DNA from 2 places in the Arthrobacter gyeryongensis genome. Region 2 is predicted to be linked to the other one. Evidence: riboswitches for the same ligand, from Rfam matches in the RefSeq annotation. Region 2 holds a riboswitch; the other holds the start of a gene.
The links. Region 2 has a riboswitch for glycine ahead of lipA (lipoyl synthase). Riboswitches for the same ligand answer to the same signal wherever they lie in the genome.

Region 1: it holds a riboswitch for glycine, as region 2 does, so the genes downstream of both, gcvP (aminomethyl-transferring glycine dehydrogenase) here and lipA (lipoyl synthase) in region 2, are expected to answer to the same signal.

What each region holds. Positions count from the first base shown of each region.
Region 1 covers NZ_BAABKK010000032.1:86,450-89,852, reverse strand. The annotation lists gene ABEA18_RS20995 (MFS transporter) at 1-730, opposite strand, end outside; gene ABEA18_RS20990 (TetR/AcrR family transcriptional regulator) at 813-1,361, shown strand; glycine riboswitch at 1,469-1,566, shown strand; glycine riboswitch at 1,568-1,675, shown strand; gene gcvP (aminomethyl-transferring glycine dehydrogenase) at 1,728-3,403, shown strand, end outside.
Region 2 covers NZ_BAABKK010000009.1:66,941-70,343, reverse strand. The annotation lists gene ABEA18_RS06225 (methylenetetrahydrofolate reductase) at 1-367, opposite strand, end outside; gene lipA (lipoyl synthase) at 384-1,418, opposite strand; glycine riboswitch at 1,468-1,570, opposite strand; glycine riboswitch at 1,572-1,670, opposite strand; gene trmB (tRNA (guanosine(46)-N7)-methyltransferase TrmB) at 1,757-2,680, opposite strand; gene ABEA18_RS06210 (MFS transporter) at 2,783-3,403, shown strand, end outside.

The sequences.
Region 1 (3,403 bases), on a different contig from region 2:
CCGCGGGTCCAGGGCCAAAACCGTGCACGGCGGCCTCCTTGATGCCATAAACCGCCGGAGCCATGGTGATGATGGAGAGTACGACGCTGGGAACGTCGGGCTTTCCCGGATTGCGGTCCTTGGACTCGGGGATGAGGGACGGGCCGAAGGCGAGCAGGGGCAGCAGTAGTGGCACCCCAACCAGGAAAACGGCCCCCCACCAGAAGTGCTCCACGAGCCAGCCGCCGAAGATCGGCCCGAGGGCGGCGCCGCCGGAGAATCCCGCTGCCCACACTGCCACGGCGAGCCGGCGCCGGTTCGGGTCCGGGAAGATGTTGCGGATCAAGGACAGCGTGGACGGCATGAGCATGGCTCCGAAGATGCCCATGCTGGCGCGTCCGGCGATGAGCCATTCAGCCGACGGCGCGAAGGCGGTGGCCGCGGAAACGGCGGCGAAGCCGGTGCTGCCGGTCAACAGCAGGCGGCGGCGGCCGATCCGGTCTCCCAGGTTTCCCATGGACACCAGCAGGGCTGCGAGCACCAGCGGGTAGGCATCGACGACCCATAGCAGCTGCACGCCCCCGACTTCCAGCGAACGGGCGATTTGCGGCAGAGCAAATGTCAGCGCCGTATTGTCCACAGCCACCAGCAGCACGGGGAACATCAGGAGTGCCAGGGCAGCCCAATCGCGCCACGGGGCGGATTGGATCGAAGGGGTGCGGGGGTGCTGGGTTGTGGACGGGCTGAACATGAATATAACTGTACCGTCTGGACGGTATAGTTTCAATCTGACTCATCGAACTGCCGCATCGAACTAAGGGATGATGGACACCATGCCGCGAAAACCTATTGCCCGGGACGCAGTCCTGGATGCCTTTGAAGCCCTGCTGATCGAGGTGGGGGAGCGGGCTGCCACCCTGGATGCCGTCGCCAAGCGCGCAGGCGTCTCCAAGGGCGGCCTGCTTTACCATTTCCCCAACAAGGAAGCCATGATCAGCTCCTTGCTCGAACGCATGGACGGGCTGGCCGCACTGGACATCGAAGCAATGAAGGCAGCGCCCGAAGGTGCGGCCGCATTCTTCATCAAGTCTTCCCTGTGGGCGGATACTCCTTTGGACCGAGTGTTCGTGGCAGCCACGCGGCTCGCGGAAGTAGCCCATGAAGAAACCCGCAGGCGCTTCGCCGGGATCCAGCAACAATGGCTCGATGTCCTCGCCGAGGAAGTGGGGCCCGAAATGGCCAAAGCGGTCCGGTACATGGGCGATGGACTCTACTTCAACGCAATGCTTGAAGGCGGCGCCGGTGATACGGAAGCCAAGGCCAGCGCGAGGAGCGCCGACGTCGGTGCGCTGCTGGCCGCCGTCGAACGCCTCCGTAACTGAGGGATCGGTGACCACATTTGCGGACACGGGCAGTCCATAGGACAATTGGTAGTTGTGGCAGCCGTCACCGGCAGCCACGATCTGATTCACATAACTGAATACGCCTTTGATCTGCGGCGGGAGAGTCCTGCAGGCATGTGATGCAGGCGCCGTAGGAGCAAATCCTCCCCAGGAATCTCTCAGGCCCCCGTACCGCCGCGGCAAGGCAACTCTGGAAAGCAGCGCGCTGACGCGTGCTCACCGACGGTGCAAGCGGAACAGTGCCACAAGCACGATTTCGCGGAAACTCTCAGGTCCAATACAGAGCGGGGAGGAACCCGATTAGCTGTGGCGCACCCTGCGCCGCCTTATTTATGGAGTTCCTTCGTGACGGTTAGTTCAACCTCCACTACGTTCGTTGACCGGCATATCGGCGCCCGCCGCCAGGCCGACATTGACATCATGCTCAAGTCTGTTGGCTACGACAGTGTCGATTCGCTCGTAGACACCGCGGTTCCCAATGACATCCGCCAGGACGTCGCATTGACGCTCCAGAACGCCCTCAGCGAGGTGGAAGTTCTGGCTGAACTTCGCAAGCTGGCGGCGAAGAACAAGACGGCCGTGCAGATGATCGGCCAGGGCTATTACGACACGGTCACTCCGCCGGTGATCCGCCGCAACATCCTCGAATCCCCGGCCTGGTACACGGCCTACACCCCGTACCAGCCGGAAATTTCCCAAGGCCGCCTCGAAGCCCTGCTGAACTTCCAGACCATGGTCCAGGACCTCGTGGGCCTGCCCATCGCCAATGCCTCCTTGCTGGACGAAGCCACCGCCGTCGCCGAGGCAGTCCTCATGATGCGCCGGGCCAACAAGAACAAGACGGCCCACGACGGCAAGACCGTCCTCGACGCCGACTGCCTGCCGCAGACCATCGCGATCGTGAAGGGCCGCGCCGAGGCGCTGGGCTTCGAGGTGGAGATCGCTGACCTGTCCGCAGGCCTGCCCGAGGGCGAGATCAACGGCATCGTGCTGCAGCAGCCGGGCGTTTCCGGCCGGGTGTTCGACCACTCCGCCGTGATTGCCGCCGCCAAGGAACGCGGTGCCCTGGTCACCGTCGCCGCTGACCTCCTTGCCCTGACCCTGATCACGCCTCCGGGCGAGCAGGGTGCCGACATCGCCGTCGGCTCCACCCAGCGCTTCGGCGTCCCGCTGTTCTTCGGCGGCCCGCACGCCGCGTACATGGCGGTCCAGAAGGGCCTCGAGCGCTCCATGCCGGGCCGCTTGGTGGGCGTGTCCAAGGACGACGCCGGCACACCCGCCTACCGCCTGGCGCTGCAGACCCGCGAGCAGCACATCCGCCGCGAGAAGGCGACGTCCAACATCTGCACCGCGCAGGCATTGTTGGCCATCGTGTCCTCGATGTACGCCGTCTACCACGGCCCCGATGGCCTGAAGGCGATCGCCGAGACCGCACACCACCACGCCCGCACCCTGGCCGCGTCCCTCAAGGCCGCGGGCCTTGAGGTCCTGCACGGCAGCTTCTTCGACACCGTCACCGTCCGGGTCCCGGGCAAGGCCGCAGGGATCGTTGCTGCCGCCGAGGCCAAGGGCATCAACCTGCGCGGCATCGACGCCGACACGGTGGGTGTCTCGGTCGACGAGACGACAACAACGGCGGTTGTCGCCGACGTCGTCGCGGCCTTCGGTGCCACTGTTTCCGGTGACGGCGAGGGCTTCGCGCTGGAGGCCGCCGTCGAGCGGTCTTCGGACTACCTGCAGCACCCGGTGTTCAACACCCACCGTTCCGAAACCCAGCTGCTGCGCTACATCCGCAAGCTGTCGGACCGCGACCTCGCGCTGGACCGCACCATGATCCCGCTGGGTTCGTGCACCATGAAGCTGAACGCCACCGCCGAGATGGAAGCCATCTCCTGGCCGGAATTCGCCTCGATCCACCCGTTCGCCCCGGATTCCCAGACCGTGGGCTGGCGCGAACTGATCGAAGATTTGGAAGCTGACCTGACGGAGATCACCGGTTACGATCAGGTCTCCATCCAGCC
Region 2 (3,403 bases):
CGGCGATGCCCGCTGTGATGGAGCCGCCGGTGTACTCGGCGATGTCCGCCAAGAGGGAAAGGCTCGATCGGTAGGGGCCGGCACCAAGAGGTCCGTCTCCGCCGATGGCGAAGACCTCCGTGATCCCGGCGGCCCCGCAGTCCCGGAGGATGCCGGAAAGCTGCGCCCTGTCCTCCAGCCCGCGCGCCGAGAGGTGCGGAACCACGTTGTAGCCGAGGAGGCCGAGCTTCACGGAGACCTCCATGGTCCGCGCGATGCCGTGATGGGGCAGGCAGGTAACGGTGAGCGTAGTGGAAAGCGGCACAGCGGCCTGGACTTTCTCAACGATTCCGTCCGAGGGAATGATTTCAATCCGGGTGGGGAACATGCTGGCTCCTTGCCGATCAGGCCGTCGCGTGGTGTGCGAGGAGGGTGCGGGCTTCCTGGCGGGTGGTGCCGGAGTCCTGGATGCCTTCGGCGATGTGGGCAATGTGCTTCAAGTGGGCGGGGATTTCGCGGCCTTTCTTGCGCATCGCGGTGGCCCAGAGGCGTCCGGCGCGGTAGGAGGAGCGGACCAGGGGGCCGGACATGACGCCGAGGAAGCCGATTTCCTCGGCTTCGGTGGCGAGGTCGACGAATTCCTGGGGTTTGACCCAGCGGTCCACGGGCAGGTGCCGTTCGGAGGGGCGCAGGTACTGGGTGATGGTGATCAGGTCGCAGCCCGCGGCGTGCAGGTCGGCCAGGGCTTCGGAGATCTCTTCGCGGGTTTCGCCCATGCCCAGGATCAGGTTGGATTTGGTGACCATGCCGGCGGCCCGGCCCTGGGTGATGACGTCCAGGGAGCGGTCGTAGCGGAACGCGGGGCGGATGCGTTTGAAGATCCGGGGCACGGTTTCGACGTTGTGCGCGAAGACCTCGGGGGCGGAGTCGCAGATCGCTTGGATGTGTTCGGGTTTGCCGGAGAAGTCGGGGATGAGCAGTTCGACGCCGGTGCCGGGGTTCAGTTCGTGGATCTTGCGGACGGTTTCGGCGTAGAGCCAGACGCCTTCGTCTTCCAGGTCATCGCGGGCGACGCCGGTGACGGTGGCGTAGCGCAGGGCCATGGCCTGGACGGAGCGGGCGACCTTGGTGGGTTCGAACATGTCCACGGGGGAGGGTTTGCCGGTGTCGATCTGGCAGAAGTCGCAGCGGCGGGTGCATTCGGAGCCGCCGATCAGGAAGGTCGCTTCCTTGTCTTCCCAGCACTCGAAGATGTTCGGGCAGCCGGCTTCCTCGCAGACGGTGTGCAGTCCTTCTTTTTTCACGAGGTTCTTCAGGCCCACGAATTCAGGGCCCATCTGGACCTTGGCCTTGATCCACTCGGGCTTGCGTTCGACCGGGACGGCTTTGTTGCGCTGTTCAACGCGCAGCAGCTTACGGCCTTCAGGTGCCAGGGTCATGAGGAACTCCATAATTCAGGTGGCGCGGACGCACCACGATGATTCGGTTCCTCCCCGCTCTGTATTGGACCTGAGAGTTTCCGCGTCCCGCCTCGCGGCTGGACGCTTGCACCGTCGGTGAGTCCGGTTGCCCGGGCTGCTTTCCAGAGTTGCCTTGCCGCGGCGGTACATGGGCCTGAGAGATTCCTGGGGAGGATTTGCTCCTACGGCGCCTGCTGAAACGTACCGGCAGGGCTCTCCCGCCGCAGATCATAAGCACGTGCCGCCTTTCGGTGACACGTCTCACATGGTAGCCGGTGCCCGTGCGGCACGCAAAGAACCCGTGCGCGATCGTGCAGCTAAATCCTGCGGTAACTAAGATCGAAGATCATGCGCCCGGCCTCATGGGCCTTGTTTTCGAAGCTGGTGCGGATTCGACCATCGAAGCGCGGAGCCCATCCGCCCACGTGGTCCACACCCTCATTGGGGCCGGTGTGCTCGGTGCTGACCGGTGCGCGGCCTTCCTTGACGGGTGCCCCGCCCACCATCGATTCGACTCCCGATTCCCACACTTGGGTGAGGGGGCTCTCTGCGCCGGTCCGCTCGCCGTCGTGGACGTTCTCAAACTCGGTTGACCCGGCAAGGACCTCGCGGACGTGGATGGCGTAGTTGGACCAATCTGTGGCGATCCGCCACAGGCCACCCTTCTCGAGGGACCGCGCAGCAAGTTCGGCGAACGCGGGCTGGATAAGGCGGCGTTTGTGGTGCCGAGATTTGTGCCAGGGGTCGGGGAAGAAGACCCAGAGCTCGCTCACTGAACCCGCAGGCAGCATGGTGGCCAGGACCTCCGGGGCGTTGGCTTCCACGACGCGGACGTTGCTGAGGCCGCGACTGTTGATCTTGATCATCGTGTTGGCCAGGCCCGGGGTGTAGACCTCCACGGCGAGGAAGTCCTTGTCCGGGTTCTCTTCGGCCGCGTGGCATACGGCGTCGCCGAGTCCCGAACCGATTTCAACAATCAGCGGTGCCTTGCGGCCGAACTCCGCTTCGGCGTCGAACACGTAGTCCGGGTGCACGGACGTGTTGGCGACATGCCGCGGAACCTGGATGGCCCAGCGGTCCGAGTGCTCTTCCCACGCCGCTTGGCGCCGACCCTGAAGCCGCGTCCCGCGGCGCACGAAACTGACCGGCCGGCCGCCATAGGTGCCGAAGGAGGCCTGGCTGCCTGGGGTCACGGGGCGCGAAGACTGCGGTGATTCAGGGGATTCTGGGGTTTCACTCATCTCCTCCAGAATACCGTTGCACGGTCAAAGCCCCGCCGCGGAACCTGCGTACGCTCCCGTCACGAGGCGCCCGCGCACGGGGGTGACTGCCAGAATGGGTTGGTGACCCCCGCTTCAAGCGCCCCAAAGAACACCAAGCCGCACCCCGGCGTCCCCGAGATCCTCGTCGACGCCGAGATCGACGAGCTTCCCGCCCCCGAGCCCACGCAGATCAAGACGCGCGGAGGACTCGTCTTCCTGGGGATCTGCCTGGTGCTCATCGGCCTGAACCTGCGGACGGTTTTTTCGAGTTTTTCGGCAGTTCTTCCGGAAGTCACCGCCGACGCCGGGCTGCCGGGCTGGGCGGTGGTGGTCCTCACCACTGTGCCCGTGACCTTGTTGGGTGTGTTCGCGCCGCTGGCGCCGATCCTGGCCCGCCGATTCGGTGCCGAGAGAGTATTGCTCGGCGCGATGGCAGTGCTGACAGCGGGGCTGCTGCTCCGTCCGGTGGACCTCGCCGGCGCCGGGCACTTACCGGCCCTCCTTGCCGGTACCGCGGCGTGCGGCGCCGCGATCGCGCTATGCAACGTGCTGCTGCCCGGCGTGGTCAAGCGTGACTTCCCGCATCGCCTCGGGCTCATGGGCGGGCTATATACGACGGCGATTTGCGCGTCTGCCGCGCTTGGCGCCGGTTTCACCTATCCCGTCTTTACCGCGGCCGGGCACTGGACTTCGGCGCTGTGG